Regions from separate parts of the Fictibacillus sp. EA-CB0309 genome, predicted to be linked through region 2. Evidence: a T-box and tRNA genes for the amino acid it is inferred to sense, from the RefSeq annotation. Region 2 holds a T-box; the other holds one or more tRNA genes.
What was found. The T-box of region 2 lies ahead of alaS (alanine--tRNA ligase). A T-box ahead of a tRNA ligase gene usually reads a tRNA of that ligase, here a tRNA-Ala.
Positions count from the first base shown of each region.

Region 1: it encodes a tRNA-Ala, which carries the amino acid that the T-box ahead of alaS (alanine--tRNA ligase) is inferred to sense. The anticodon was not compared.

Region 1 covers NZ_CP169271.1:187,476-193,840, reverse strand. The annotation lists rRNA gene ACEWFH_RS01300 (23S ribosomal RNA) at 1-2,529, shown strand, start outside; rRNA gene rrf (5S ribosomal RNA) at 2,677-2,791, shown strand; tRNA gene ACEWFH_RS01290 (tRNA-Val) at 2,804-2,878, shown strand; tRNA gene ACEWFH_RS01285 (tRNA-Thr) at 2,893-2,968, shown strand; tRNA gene ACEWFH_RS01280 (tRNA-Lys) at 2,977-3,052, shown strand; tRNA gene ACEWFH_RS01275 (tRNA-Leu) at 3,062-3,145, shown strand; tRNA gene ACEWFH_RS01270 (tRNA-Gly) at 3,174-3,248, shown strand; tRNA gene ACEWFH_RS01265 (tRNA-Leu) at 3,263-3,351, shown strand; tRNA gene ACEWFH_RS01260 (tRNA-Arg) at 3,359-3,435, shown strand; tRNA gene ACEWFH_RS01255 (tRNA-Pro) at 3,443-3,519, shown strand; tRNA gene ACEWFH_RS01250 (tRNA-Ala) at 3,540-3,615, shown strand; rRNA gene ACEWFH_RS01245 (16S ribosomal RNA) at 3,742-5,290, shown strand; tRNA gene ACEWFH_RS01240 (tRNA-Ile) at 5,379-5,455, shown strand; tRNA gene ACEWFH_RS01235 (tRNA-Ala) at 5,480-5,555, shown strand; rRNA gene ACEWFH_RS01230 (23S ribosomal RNA) at 5,689-6,365, shown strand, end outside.
Region 2 covers NZ_CP169271.1:1,560,518-1,566,882, reverse strand. The annotation lists gene mltG (endolytic transglycosylase MltG) at 1-206, opposite strand, end outside; gene ACEWFH_RS08630 (DUF1292 domain-containing protein) at 325-627, opposite strand; gene ruvX (Holliday junction resolvase RuvX) at 650-1,069, opposite strand; gene ACEWFH_RS08620 (IreB family regulatory phosphoprotein) at 1,069-1,344, opposite strand; partial or broken gene alaS (alanine--tRNA ligase) at 1,423-4,057, opposite strand; T-box leader at 4,200-4,418, opposite strand; partial or broken gene ACEWFH_RS08610 (AI-2E family transporter) at 4,458-5,446, opposite strand; gene ACEWFH_RS08605 (DUF3918 family protein) at 5,642-5,749, opposite strand; gene ACEWFH_RS08600 (hypothetical protein) at 5,793-5,990, opposite strand; partial or broken gene recD2 (SF1B family DNA helicase RecD2) at 6,138-6,365, opposite strand, start outside.

The DNA.
Region 1 (6,365 bases), 1.4 Mb from region 2:
GAGTGGATCCTGAGTACGGCGGGACACGTGAAACCCCGTCGGAATCCGGGAGGACCATCTCCCAAGGCTAAATACTCCCTAGTGACCGATAGTGAACCAGTACCGTGAGGGAAAGGTGAAAAGCACCCCGGAAGGGGAGTGAAATAGATCCTGAAACCGTGTGCCTACAAGTAGTCGGAGCCCATTAACGGGTGACGGCGTGCCTTTTGTAGAATGAACCGGCGAGTTACGATCCCGTGCAAGGTTAAGTTGATAAGACGGAGCCGCAGCGAAAGCGAGTCTGAATAGGGCGACATAGTACGTGGTCGTAGACCCGAAACCGTGTGATCTACCCATGTCCAGGGTGAAGTTCAGGTAACACTGAATGGAGGCCCGAACCCACGCACGTTGAAAAGTGCGGGGATGAGGTGTGGGTAGGGGTGAAATGCCAATCGAACACGGAGATAGCTGGTTCTCCCCGAAATAGCTTTAGGGCTAGCCTCGCGGCAAGATTCCTGGAGGTAGAGCACTGATTGGACTAGGGGCCCCCACAGGGTTACCGAATTCAGTCAAACTCCGAATGCCAGAGAATTATCCGCGGGAGTCAGACTGCGAGTGATAAGATCCGTAGTCAAAAGGGAAACAGCCCAGACCATCAGCTAAGGTCCCAAAGTATACGTTAAGTGGCAAAGGATGTGGAGTTGCCCAGACAACCAGGATGTTGGCTTAGAAGCAGCCACCATTTAAAGAGTGCGTAATAGCTCACTGGTCGAGTGACTCTGCGCCGAAAATGTAACGGGGCTAAACGTATCACCGAAGCTATGGCTTGTACCGTATGGTACAGGGGTAGGGGAGCGTTCGAAGTGCAGCGAAGTCAGACCGGAAGGACTGGTGGAGCGCTTTGAAGTGAGAATGCCGGTATGAGTAGCGAAAGACAAGTGAGAATCTTGTCCATCGAAAGCCTAAGGTTTCCTGAGGAAGGCTCGTCCGCTCAGGGTTAGTCGGGGCCTAAGCCGAGGCTGAAAAGCGTAGGCGATGGATAACAGGTTGATATTCCTGTACCACCTCCTTTCCGTTTGAACAATGGGGGACGCAGTAAGGTAGGGTGAGCGCACTGATGGAATAGTGCGTCTAAGCAGTTAGGCTGTTGGGTAGGCAAATCCGCCCAACGTGAAGGCTGAGCTGTGATGGCGAGGGAAATTTTAGTACCGAAGTCCCTGATCCTACACTGCCAAGAAAAGCCTCTAGTGAGGAAAGAGGTGCCCGTACCGCAAACCGACACAGGTAGGCGAGGAGAGAATCCTAAGATGATCGGGAGAACTCTCGTTAAGGAACTCGGCAAAATGACCCCGTAACTTCGGGAGAAGGGGTGCTCTGATAGGGTTTATCGCCCGAGAGAGCCGCAGTGAATAGATCCAAGCGACTGTTTAGCAAAAACACAGGTCTCTGCGAAACCGCAAGGTGAAGTATAGGGGCTGACACCTGCCCGGTGCTGGAAGGTTAAGAGGAGGGGTTATCCTTACGGAGAAGCTCTGAATTGAAGCCCCAGTAAACGGCGGCCGTAACTATAACGGTCCTAAGGTAGCGAAATTCCTTGTCGGGTAAGTTCCGACCCGCACGAAAGGTGTAACGACTTGGATACTGTCTCAACGAGAGACCCGGTGAAATTATAGTACCTGTGAAGATGCAGGTTACCCGCGACAGGACGGAAAGACCCCATGGAGCTTTACTGCAGCTTGATATTGGATTTTGGTACAGCTTGTACAGGATAGGTAGGAGCCTGAGAAGCCGGAGCGCCAGCTTCGGTGGAGGCGTCGGTGGGATACTACCCTGGCTGTATTGAAATTCTAACCTTGAACCGTGATCCGGTTCGGAGACAGTGTCAGGCGGGCAGTTTGACTGGGGCGGTCGCCTCCTAAACAGTAACGGAGGCGCCCAAAGGTTCCCTCAGAATGGTTGGAAATCATTCGCAGAGTGTAAAGGCACAAGGGAGCTTGACTGCGAGACCTACAAGTCGAGCAGGGACGAAAGTCGGGCTTAGTGATCCGGTGGTTCCGCATGGAAGGGCCATCGCTCAACGGATAAAAGCTACCCTGGGGATAACAGGCTTATCTCCCCAAGAGTCCACATCGACGGGGAGGTTTGGCACCTCGATGTCGGCTCATCGCATCCTGGGGCTGAAGTAGGTCCCAAGGGTTGGGCTGTTCGCCCATTAAAGCGGTACGCGAGCTGGGTTCAGAACGTCGTGAGACAGTTCGGTCCCTATCCGTCGCGGGCGCAGGAAATTTGAGAGGAGCTGTCCTTAGTACGAGAGGACCGGGATGGACACACCGCTGGTGTACCAGTTGTTCCGCCAGGGGCATAGCTGGGTAGCTACGTGTGGACGGGATAAGTGCTGAAAGCATCTAAGCATGAAGCCCCCTCAAGATGAGATTTCCCATCACGTTAAGTGAGTAAGACCCCTTAGAGATGATGAGGTTGATAGGTCTGGTGTGGAAGCGTGGTGACACGTGGAGCTGACAGATACTAATCGGTCGAGGGCTTATCCTTAAAATGCATAAACGTTTGGAAACGTCGTATCTAGTTTTGAGAGAACATAAAAAAAATGATGAAAATCATTAAAAAATCTCTTGCATTTATGAATTACATAGAGTATAATTTTATCTTGTCGAGATAAAAAATAACTCGCTAATCTGGTCTAGTGATGATGGCGAAGAGGTCACACCCGTTCCCATACCGAACACGGAAGTTAAGCTCTTCAGCGCCGATGGTAGTTGGGGGTCTCCCCTGTTAGAGTAGGACGTCGCTAGGCTAGATATAAAATGGAGGATTAGCTCAGCTGGGAGAGCACCTGCCTTACAAGCAGGGGTCGGCGGTTCGAACCCGTCATCCTCCACCATTTATTCTTTACTTGCCGGTTTAGCTCAATTGGTAGAGCAACTGACTTGTAATCAGTAGGTTGGGGGTTCAAGTCCTCTAGCCGGCACCATTTTGCACGAGCCATTAGCTCAGTCGGTAGAGCATCTGACTTTTAATCAGAGGGTCGAAGGTTCGAGTCCTTCATGGCTCACCATTTATACACGCGGGTGTGGCGGAATTGGCAGACGCGCTAGACTTAGGATCTAGTGTCTTTGACGTGGGGGTTCGAGTCCCTTCACCCGCACCAATTTCCTTTTTGAAAACAAAATATGTTTGCGGAAGTAGTTCAGTGGTAGAATACAACCTTGCCAAGGTTGGGGTCGCGGGTTCGAATCCCGTCTTCCGCTCCAAAGTTATTGTATGTGCCGGGGTGGCGGAACTGGCAGACGCACAGGACTTAAAATCCTGCGGTAGGTGACTACCGTACCGGTTCGATTCCGGTCCTCGGCACCACATACATGCGCCCTTAGCTCAGCTGGATAGAGTGTTTGACTACGAATCAAAAGGTCGGGAGTTCGAATCTCTCAGGGCGCGCCATGTTTTACGGGAAGTGGCTCAGCTTGGTAGAGCACCTGGTTTGGGACCAGGGGGTCGCAGGTTCAAATCCTGTCTTCCCGACCATTATAACAAATATGTTATTTGGGGCTTTAGCTCAGCTGGGAGAGCGCCTGCCTTGCACGCAGGAGGTCAGCGGTTCGATCCCGCTAAGCTCCACCATTTTTCAGAAAATGTTTCTGACATTTTCTTTTTTATTGCAAAAAAGTTCTTTGAAAACTGAACAAAAGAAATAGGTAAGGAATTAAATTAATTCCGTCAGTTTTAAAATCGAGCAAGACAAACACTTTTATGGAGAGTTTGATCCTGGCTCAGGATGAACGCTGGCGGCGTGCCTAATACATGCAAGTCGAGCGAATGAAGAGGAGCTTGCTCCTCTGATTTAGCGGCGGACGGGTGAGTAACACGTGGGTAATCTGCCTGTAAGACGGGGATAACTCCGGGAAACCGGGGCTAATACCGGATAATAAGAAGAAACGCATGTTTCTTTTTGAAAGTCGGTTTCGGCTGACACTTACAGATGAGCCCGCGGCGCATTAGCTAGTTGGTGAGGTAACGGCTCACCAAGGCGACGATGCGTAGCCGACCTGAGAGGGTGATCGGCCACACTGGGACTGAGACACGGCCCAGACTCCTACGGGAGGCAGCAGTAGGGAATCTTCGGCAATGGGCGAAAGCCTGACCGAGCAACGCCGCGTGAGCGATGAAGGCCTTCGGGTCGTAAAGCTCTGTTGTTAGAGAAGAACAAGTACGAGAGTAACTGCTCGTACCTTGACGGTACCTAACCAGAAAGCCACGGCTAACTACGTGCCAGCAGCCGCGGTAATACGTAGGTGGCAAGCGTTATCCGGAATTATTGGGCGTAAAGCGCGCGCAGGCGGTCTCTTAAGTCTGATGTGAAAGCCCACGGCTCAACCGTGGAGGGTCATTGGAAACTGGGAGACTTGAGTGCAGGAGAGAAAAGTGGAATTCCACGTGTAGCGGTGAAATGCGTAGAGATGTGGAGGAACACCAGTGGCGAAGGCGGCTTTTTGGCCTGTAACTGACGCTGAGGCGCGAAAGCGTGGGGAGCAAACAGGATTAGATACCCTGGTAGTCCACGCCGTAAACGATGAGTGCTAGGTGTTGGGGGGTTCCACCCTCAGTGCTGAAGTTAACACATTAAGCACTCCGCCTGGGGAGTACGACCGCAAGGTTGAAACTCAAAGGAATTGACGGGGGCCCGCACAAGCAGTGGAGCATGTGGTTTAATTCGAAGCAACGCGAAGAACCTTACCAGGTCTTGACATCCTTTGACCACTCTAGAGATAGAGCTTTCCCCTTCGGGGGACAAAGTGACAGGTGGTGCATGGTTGTCGTCAGCTCGTGTCGTGAGATGTTGGGTTAAGTCCCGCAACGAGCGCAACCCTTGACCTTAGTTGCCAGCATTCAGTTGGGCACTCTAAGGTGACTGCCGGTGACAAACCGGAGGAAGGTGGGGATGACGTCAAATCATCATGCCCCTTATGACCTGGGCTACACACGTGCTACAATGGATGATACAAAGGGTTGCAAAGCCGCGAGGCCAAGCCAATCCCAAAAAGTCATTCTCAGTTCGGATTGTAGGCTGCAACTCGCCTACATGAAGCCGGAATTGCTAGTAATCGCGGATCAGCATGCCGCGGTGAATACGTTCCCGGGCCTTGTACACACCGCCCGTCACACCACGAGAGTTTGTAACACCCGAAGTCGGTGGGGTAACCCTTTTGGGAGCCAGCCGCCGAAGGTGGGACAGATGATTGGGGTGAAGTCGTAACAAGGTAGCCGTATCGGAAGGTGCGGCTGGATCACCTCCTTTCTATGGAGATTATGAAACAGCTTCGACTGTTTCGTAAGTACACCTATTCTTCTTTTGTTCAGTTTTGAAGGAACTTAACTTCCTTTAGGGGCCTATAGCTCAGCTGGTTAGAGCGCACGCCTGATAAGCGTGAGGTCGATGGTTCGAGTCCATTTAGGCCCACCATTTTCATAATTTAATTCCCATTATGGGGCTTTAGCTCAGCTGGGAGAGCGCCTGCCTTGCACGCAGGAGGTCAGCGGTTCGATCCCGCTAAGCTCCACCATTGCACATCTTACGATGATGCATTTTTAAATTGTGTTCTTTGAAAACTAGATATCGACATCCAAACAATATGCAAGGCAGATAGATATTTATCTGCGCCAAGCAAGAATCTTTGATGTGTAAACATCATATAAGGTTAAGCTAGAAAGGGCGCACGGTGGATGCCTTGGCACTAGGAGCCGAAGAAGGACGGGACGAACACCGATATGCCTCGGGGAGCTGTAAGTAAGCATTGATCCGGGGATTTCCGAATGGGGGAACCCACCATCCGTAATGGGATGGTATCCATATCTGAATACATAGGGTATGAGAAGGCAGACCCGGGGAACTGAAACATCTAAGTACCCGGAGGAAGAGAAAGCAAATGCGATTTCCTGAGTAGCGGCGAGCGAAACGGAATCAGCCCAAACCAGAGGGCTTGCCCTCTGGGGTTGTAGGACACTCTACATGGAGTTACAAAGGAACGAAGTAGGTGAAGCGGTCTGGAAAGGCCAGCCAAAGAAGGTAACAGCCCTGTAGCTGAAACTTCGTTCTCTCCTGAGTGGATCCTGAGTACGGCGGGACACGTGAAACCCCGTCGGAATCCGGGAGGACCATCTCCCAAGGCTAAATACTCCCTAGTGACCGATAGTGAACCAGTACCGTGAGGGAAAGGTGAAAAGCACCCCGGAAGGGGAGTGAAATAGATCCTGAAACCGTGTGCCTACAAGTAGTCGGAGCCCATTAACGGGTGACGGCGTGCCTTTTGTAGAATGAACCGGCGAGTTACGATCCCGTGCAAGGTTAAGTTGATAAGACGGAGCCGCAGCGA
Region 2 (6,365 bases):
GAGCCGATTGGAATTTCAACTGTCATGTTCTTTTTGTTATCAGCGTCTAGAGGGCTAGTATTTTTATTAAAATAAAAATACGCTCCTGCTGCGGCAGCAATGATGATTGCTAAAAAGAGAACCAGAATGGATAGTATGATGGTTTTTGTGCGTTTTTTACTTTTATTTTCATTTATGTAATTCCCAGATGACTGGAGATGTAACATTACATTTCCCCTTCCACCTGTTTAATTATACGTTTGCTAGCAGAAATTGTCGAGAATAGCCGTAAAATGGAATAAAAAAAGAAGATGGTATCATAACCATCTTCCTATTTTCTAACCATTAATTTTCAGTTTCGAACTCGTCATCTTGAAATGTATTTAACATTTCTTCGATCATGTCCCATTCTTCGTCAGTTTCTAGAGGGAACAATGCTAGATCATCTTCTTCTTCGCCCTTTTCTTCATAACGGAAAGGAAAAACTTCTACTTCGTCTGTATCATCATCTTCTGAATCAGCTACAGGAATTGTTACCATATATGATTTACCTGTTTGATCAACATCAAATTTGAATAAAACTTCAAATAGATTTTCGTCACCGTTTTCGTCAGGAATAATAATGCGTTCGCGTTCTTCTTTAGCCATGATTGGCTCACCTCTACTTTTCTTATTGTTGGCTGTCCAAATAACCTTGCAGAATGATCGAAGCAGCCAGCTTATCGATCACTAGTTTTCGTTTTTTTCTGCTTACGTCAGCTGAAATCAAAGTTCTTTCAGCAGCCATAGTTGTTAGTCTTTCATCCCATAGGATAACCGAAAGACCTGTAAGATTTTCAATATCTTTGGCAAAGTTTTGACAAGCCTCACCGCTGGGACCGATCGTACCATTCATATTTTTAGGAAGGCCGACCACGATTTTGCTGATATCATGAAGTTTAATCAGCTCTTGAATTCGTTCATAATCTTGTTCAGGTTGATTAGGACGGCGCCGGATCGTTTCGACTCCTTGTGCTGTCCATCCCAGAGCATCTGAAACAGCAACACCTATCGTCTTCGTTCCGACATCCAATCCAAGTGTTTTTGTCATTAACGGCTTCCTTCTTTTTGAGTTGAGAGATACGATTTAACAAGCTCTTCAATAAGCTCGTCTCGCTCCAGTTTTCTGATCATACTTCTCGCATCATTATGACGAGGAATATAAGCCGGATCGCCTGAGAGCAAATAACCTACGATTTGATTAATCGGGTTGTATCCTTTATCCTGCAGGGCGTCATAAACAGAAAACAGGACAGTTTCAACATTCGTTTTATAAGCATCATCTTCGTTGAAGTTAAACTTCATCGTTTTGTCCATGGAACTCACTAGCGAACACCTCTTTCTGAAGATCTCCCTTATGGGACAAATTAGTTTCTATCTCTATTGTACATGAAAGAGGAAAGCTTAGGAAACCGTTTTAATCATTTCAACTGCAGAATCTATTCCTTCTTGCAGCTTTTCAGGATCTTTTCCCCAGCTTGAGCCATATCAGGACGGCCACCGCCGCCTCCGCCACAGCGAACTGCAACTTCTTTTACAAGATTACCCGCATGGTATCCTTTTGATACTAAATCTTTTGTCACTCCAGCTACAATGTTCACTTTCCCTGCATTTTCTGCTCCTAAAATAACAACTCCGCTTTGAAGTTTGTTTTTTAAGTCATCAACAATCGTGCGAAGGCCGTTCATATCCATACCGTTCACTTTCTTTGCAATAACAGAAACACCATTGATCGTCTGAACTTCATCAACAAGACTTCCTGCTTCCATGTTCCCGATTTTCGCAGCAAGGGATTCTTTTTCTTTTTGCAGTTCACGTATCTGTTCGTTAAGTGCATCAATACGCTGAGGAACATCTTTTAGGTTCGTCTTTAATTTTGAAGCTGTGTCTTTCAAAAGTTGAACTTGACCGTTCATCAGGCGATATGCATTTTCTCCTGTTACAGCTTCGATACGGCGAGTTCCAGCTCCAATTCCTGATTCTGAAACGATCTTAAACAATCCGATCTCTGAAGTGTTATTTACATGACACCCACCGCAAAGTTCAAGACTATAATCTCCTACTTTTACAACGCGTACCGTTTCACCGTACTTCTCACCGAACAGAGCCATTGCTCCCATTGCTTTTGCTTCGTTAATATTCTTAACCATCTTTTCGACAGGAATGTTGCCCCATACTTTTTCGTTAACGATCTCCTCGATCTTCTCAAGCTCTTCTGAAGAAATGCTTCCAAAGTGTGTGAAGTCAAAACGCAAACGACCTTCTTGTACAAGAGACCCTGCCTGATTTACGTGCGTTCCAAGAACATCTTTTAATGCTTGATGAAGAAGGTGAGTAGCAGTATGGTTCTTCACTACTTTTGCACGAATTTCAGGGTCAACCTCGACTGAAACTTCGATATTGTTTTCGAGAACACCTTTTTCAACAACAACTGTGTGAAGGTTTTGTCCGTTTGGCGCTTTTTGAACATCTTTCACTTTTAGTGCCAGCTCTTTACCTGTAATAGTACCTTGGTCAGCAATCTGACCACCGCTTTCTGCATAAAAAGGTGTAACATTCAAGATAACTTGAGCTTCTTCACCTGCGGCTACCATTGCAACGCGCTCACCGTTTTGAAGAACTTCAAGTATTTTAGCTTCTCCTGATAGGTGGTCATAACCTGAGAATTCACTTTTTACTGTAATGTCAGAAAGCACTCCACCTTGTACTTGCATGCTGTCCACTTCTTGTCTTGCAGCACGAGCACGTTCACGCTGTGCCTTCATCTCATTTTCAAAGCCCTCTAGATCGACATCCATTCCATTTTCAGCCGCATATTCTTGGGTAAGCTCGAATGGGAAACCAAACGTATCGTAAAGCTTGAATGCGTCTTTTCCAGAGATAACAGTTCTTCCCTCTTCTTTTTCTTTTGCCATCACATCTTCTAAGATTGCAAGACCTTCGTTGATTGTTTCATGGAAACGTTCTTCTTCCGTCTTAATGACTTTTTGAATGAACGGAACTTTTTCTTTTACTTCTGGGTAGAAGTCTACCATGATGTCTGCAACAGTTGGTACTAGTTCATACATGAAAGGCTTGTTGATGTTGATCTTTTTCGCAAAACGAATCGCTCTTCTGATCAAACGTCGAAGAATATATCCTCTTCCTTCATTTGATGGTAGAGCACTGTCACCAATCGCAAAACTTACCGTACGAACATGGTCAGCGATTACTTTAAACGCAGTGTCTGTCTCTGTACTTAAGCCATAAGACGTGTCAGAAAGCTTTTCTGTTGCTTTGATGATCGGCATGAATAGATCTGTTTCAAAGTTCGTCTTCGTGTCTTGGATTACACAAACCATTCTCTCAAGCCCCATACCTGTATCGATGTTCTTCTTAGGAAGTGGTGTATATGTGCCATCCGGATTATGGTTGAACTGAGAGAACACAAGGTTCCATACTTCAAGATATCTATCGTTCTCTCCACCTGGATATAGTTCAGGGTCAGATAGATCGCTGCCGAAAGCTTCACCGCGGTCATAGAAAATCTCTGTATTAGGCCCGCTCGGTCCCTCGCCGATATCCCAGAAGTTTCCTTCCAAACGAATGATACGCTCTTCAGGTAACCCTACTTGTTTTGTCCAAATTTCAAATGCCTCATCGTCTTCTGGGTGGATCGTCACAGAAAGTTTTGAAGGATCAAAGCCGATCCATTTTTCACTCGTTAAGAATTCCCATGCCCAAAGAATCGCTTCCACTTTAAAGTAATCACCGATCGAAAAGTTTCCTAGCATCTCGAAGAACGTGTGGTGTCTAGTTGTAATACCAACATTCTCGATATCGTTCGTACGAATCGATTTTTGTGCATTTGTGATACGAGGGTTCTCAGGAATCACTCGGCCGTCAAAATATTTTTTCAGTGTTGCAACACCACTATTGATCCATAAAAGAGTAGGATCTTCATGCGGAACTAAGGAAGCACTAGGTTCTACACCATGGCCTTTTTCTTGGAAAAATCAAGGAACATTTGTCTAACTTGAGCTGAAGTCAAATATTTCATCGTTTTCATTCTCCTTTTACTTTTTCAGATAGGTACTTTTCTAAAAAACGTTGCTTTGGAGCGGAAAATCAACTACTTTTAATAGCAACAGAGTTTACGAAAAGAGTTAGATAAAAACAAAAAAACTCCAATCCCTGTATAAAACAGGGACGAGAGTTTTGAATTCACGCGGTACCACCCTGGTTATATGCAATTGAAAGCATATCACCTTGATTAAGCCTTAACGCGGCATAACGGCAGATTTTCCTTCTGCACTCCAGAGTAGCTTTCGGTTTCCTTCTTCCTAAAACATCTTTCAGCCGATGGATGTTTCTCTCTTTTGGAAGGTCTGAAACGTACTTATCTCTTTCAGCGATTTTTTATCTTCTAGCGTTAGTATACGTTTATTTATTCTTACTTGTCAATCTGTCTTCAGCCGATGTTCCCTAATGTGAATGACAATCACTTTAATCACACTAAAAATGGGTACGGCTAGAATCATACCAGGCACTCCAGCTAGCTCTCCTCCAAGCAATAGAGAAAAGATAATAAATACGGGATGGATATGAAGATTTCGTCCTACGATAAAAGGTCCTAAAATGTTGCCTTCAATGAACTGTAATACGAGCATAATACCAACCGTAATCCAGACCATCTTCCAAGAGATCGTTAAAGCGATTAGTATCACTGGAATCGCCCCTAAGATCGGACCAAAATACGGAATGACATCGGTTATCGCGATAACAAGCCCTAACAGGATGGGGTACGGCATACCTACGAGCCATAGAGCGATCATCGCTGCAGCCCCTAAAATCGCTCCTACAAATAACTGCCCTCTTATATAACCTCCAAGAGATTGATCGATATCTTTTATCAGGTGCTTACCTTCGTTTCGGTATCTTCTTGGCGTTACAAACCAAAGTGCTTTTTTAGTTTCTCAAAATCATTCAGAAAATAGAATACTAAAAACGGAACAACAATGATTACAAAGAAATAATCCACGATCTTTCGTAATGAAAAAATGGCATTAGTTAAGATATTCTGTGCATTGGTTTCCATTTTCACGATGTAATTTTCAATTTTTGAATGAACCGAATACGGAAGTGCTGAAGTTCCTTTATCGACTTTGTATAAAAGATCTTTGTAATCTTCGGCAAGGGCGGGCACATTTACTAACAGTTGTTTCATCTGCACAACAAAGTAAGGAAACCCTTTGACAGCAGCATACCCTAATCCGCCAAAGAACAGGAGGTAGATACTTAAAATCGCAACAAATCGCGGCAGCCCTTTTTCATGCACGTATTCAACGACTGGATGCAGCAGATATGTAATAAGAGCAGCAAGAAAAAAAGGCAGGAATACCCCTTTAATGGCGCTCCATAATGGTTCGTATAGAGGGTAAAGTTTCATCAAAAGAAACAAACATAAAAACAATAATAAAGAGAGTGTCAGCCTGTAAACCCACTTCATTCGATTGTCTCTTGTCATATTTTCACCTTTTCTTTAAAAAACCCCGTCCTTTTTTGAGACGGGGCTTGCGTACTTTTAATAAATGGCTTTTGCGACTTTTTTCGGATTCTTTTTACCCGTCTTGAAGTCCAAAGATCAGAGATATCCGAAAAATTGTAATTCATTTTGGACATTCTTGACATCCTTTTTGTTTCTCATCGCATATGTTGCCGCTCCAATACCAAGTGCGAAAAGAGAACTCATCGTCCTGCTCATGCTGTATCACCTCGACATTAGAGTTTTGTACTTATGACGTGCTTTCTCTATAAGTCAGATCTTGATCTTCAAATAAATCATCGAGTGAAGTTAGAGAGCCGTCTTCTTCCACTTGATGAAGGGACAGTCTTCCTTTAACAATGGAAAGCTCAATAAAACAGTTCCAGCAATAATACTGGTTCACACCGATTTTCCCAATATCTTTTCTACTGCAGTTCGGACATTCCACTTGCTCTCGCTCCTTTAAATTTTACTTTTACAAGGGTGTCCTGAAACCAGAAAAAATATACGCAATTATTGGTTTTGAAGAATCTTGACTTCTAGAAATAAAAAAGAAATGTCCGACGAGATGACATCTTACATCTCCCGAACATTTCTAGTTTGTTTCGTTTAGAAGGGTCTCATTCGTTAAATCTTTTTCCAGCTGCGTTTCTTGAAGACGAAGTTTCAATCCCGAGAATCGTTCCAATTCGTCTGAGCGCTGAACTGCCCAAGTAAAAGCTTCTTGTTCACCACATAGAATTAAATATTCTTTACTTCTCGTTATTGCTGTATAAAGCAAGTTCCGTTTTAACATCCTATAATAGCTTTTTAAAACTGGAAG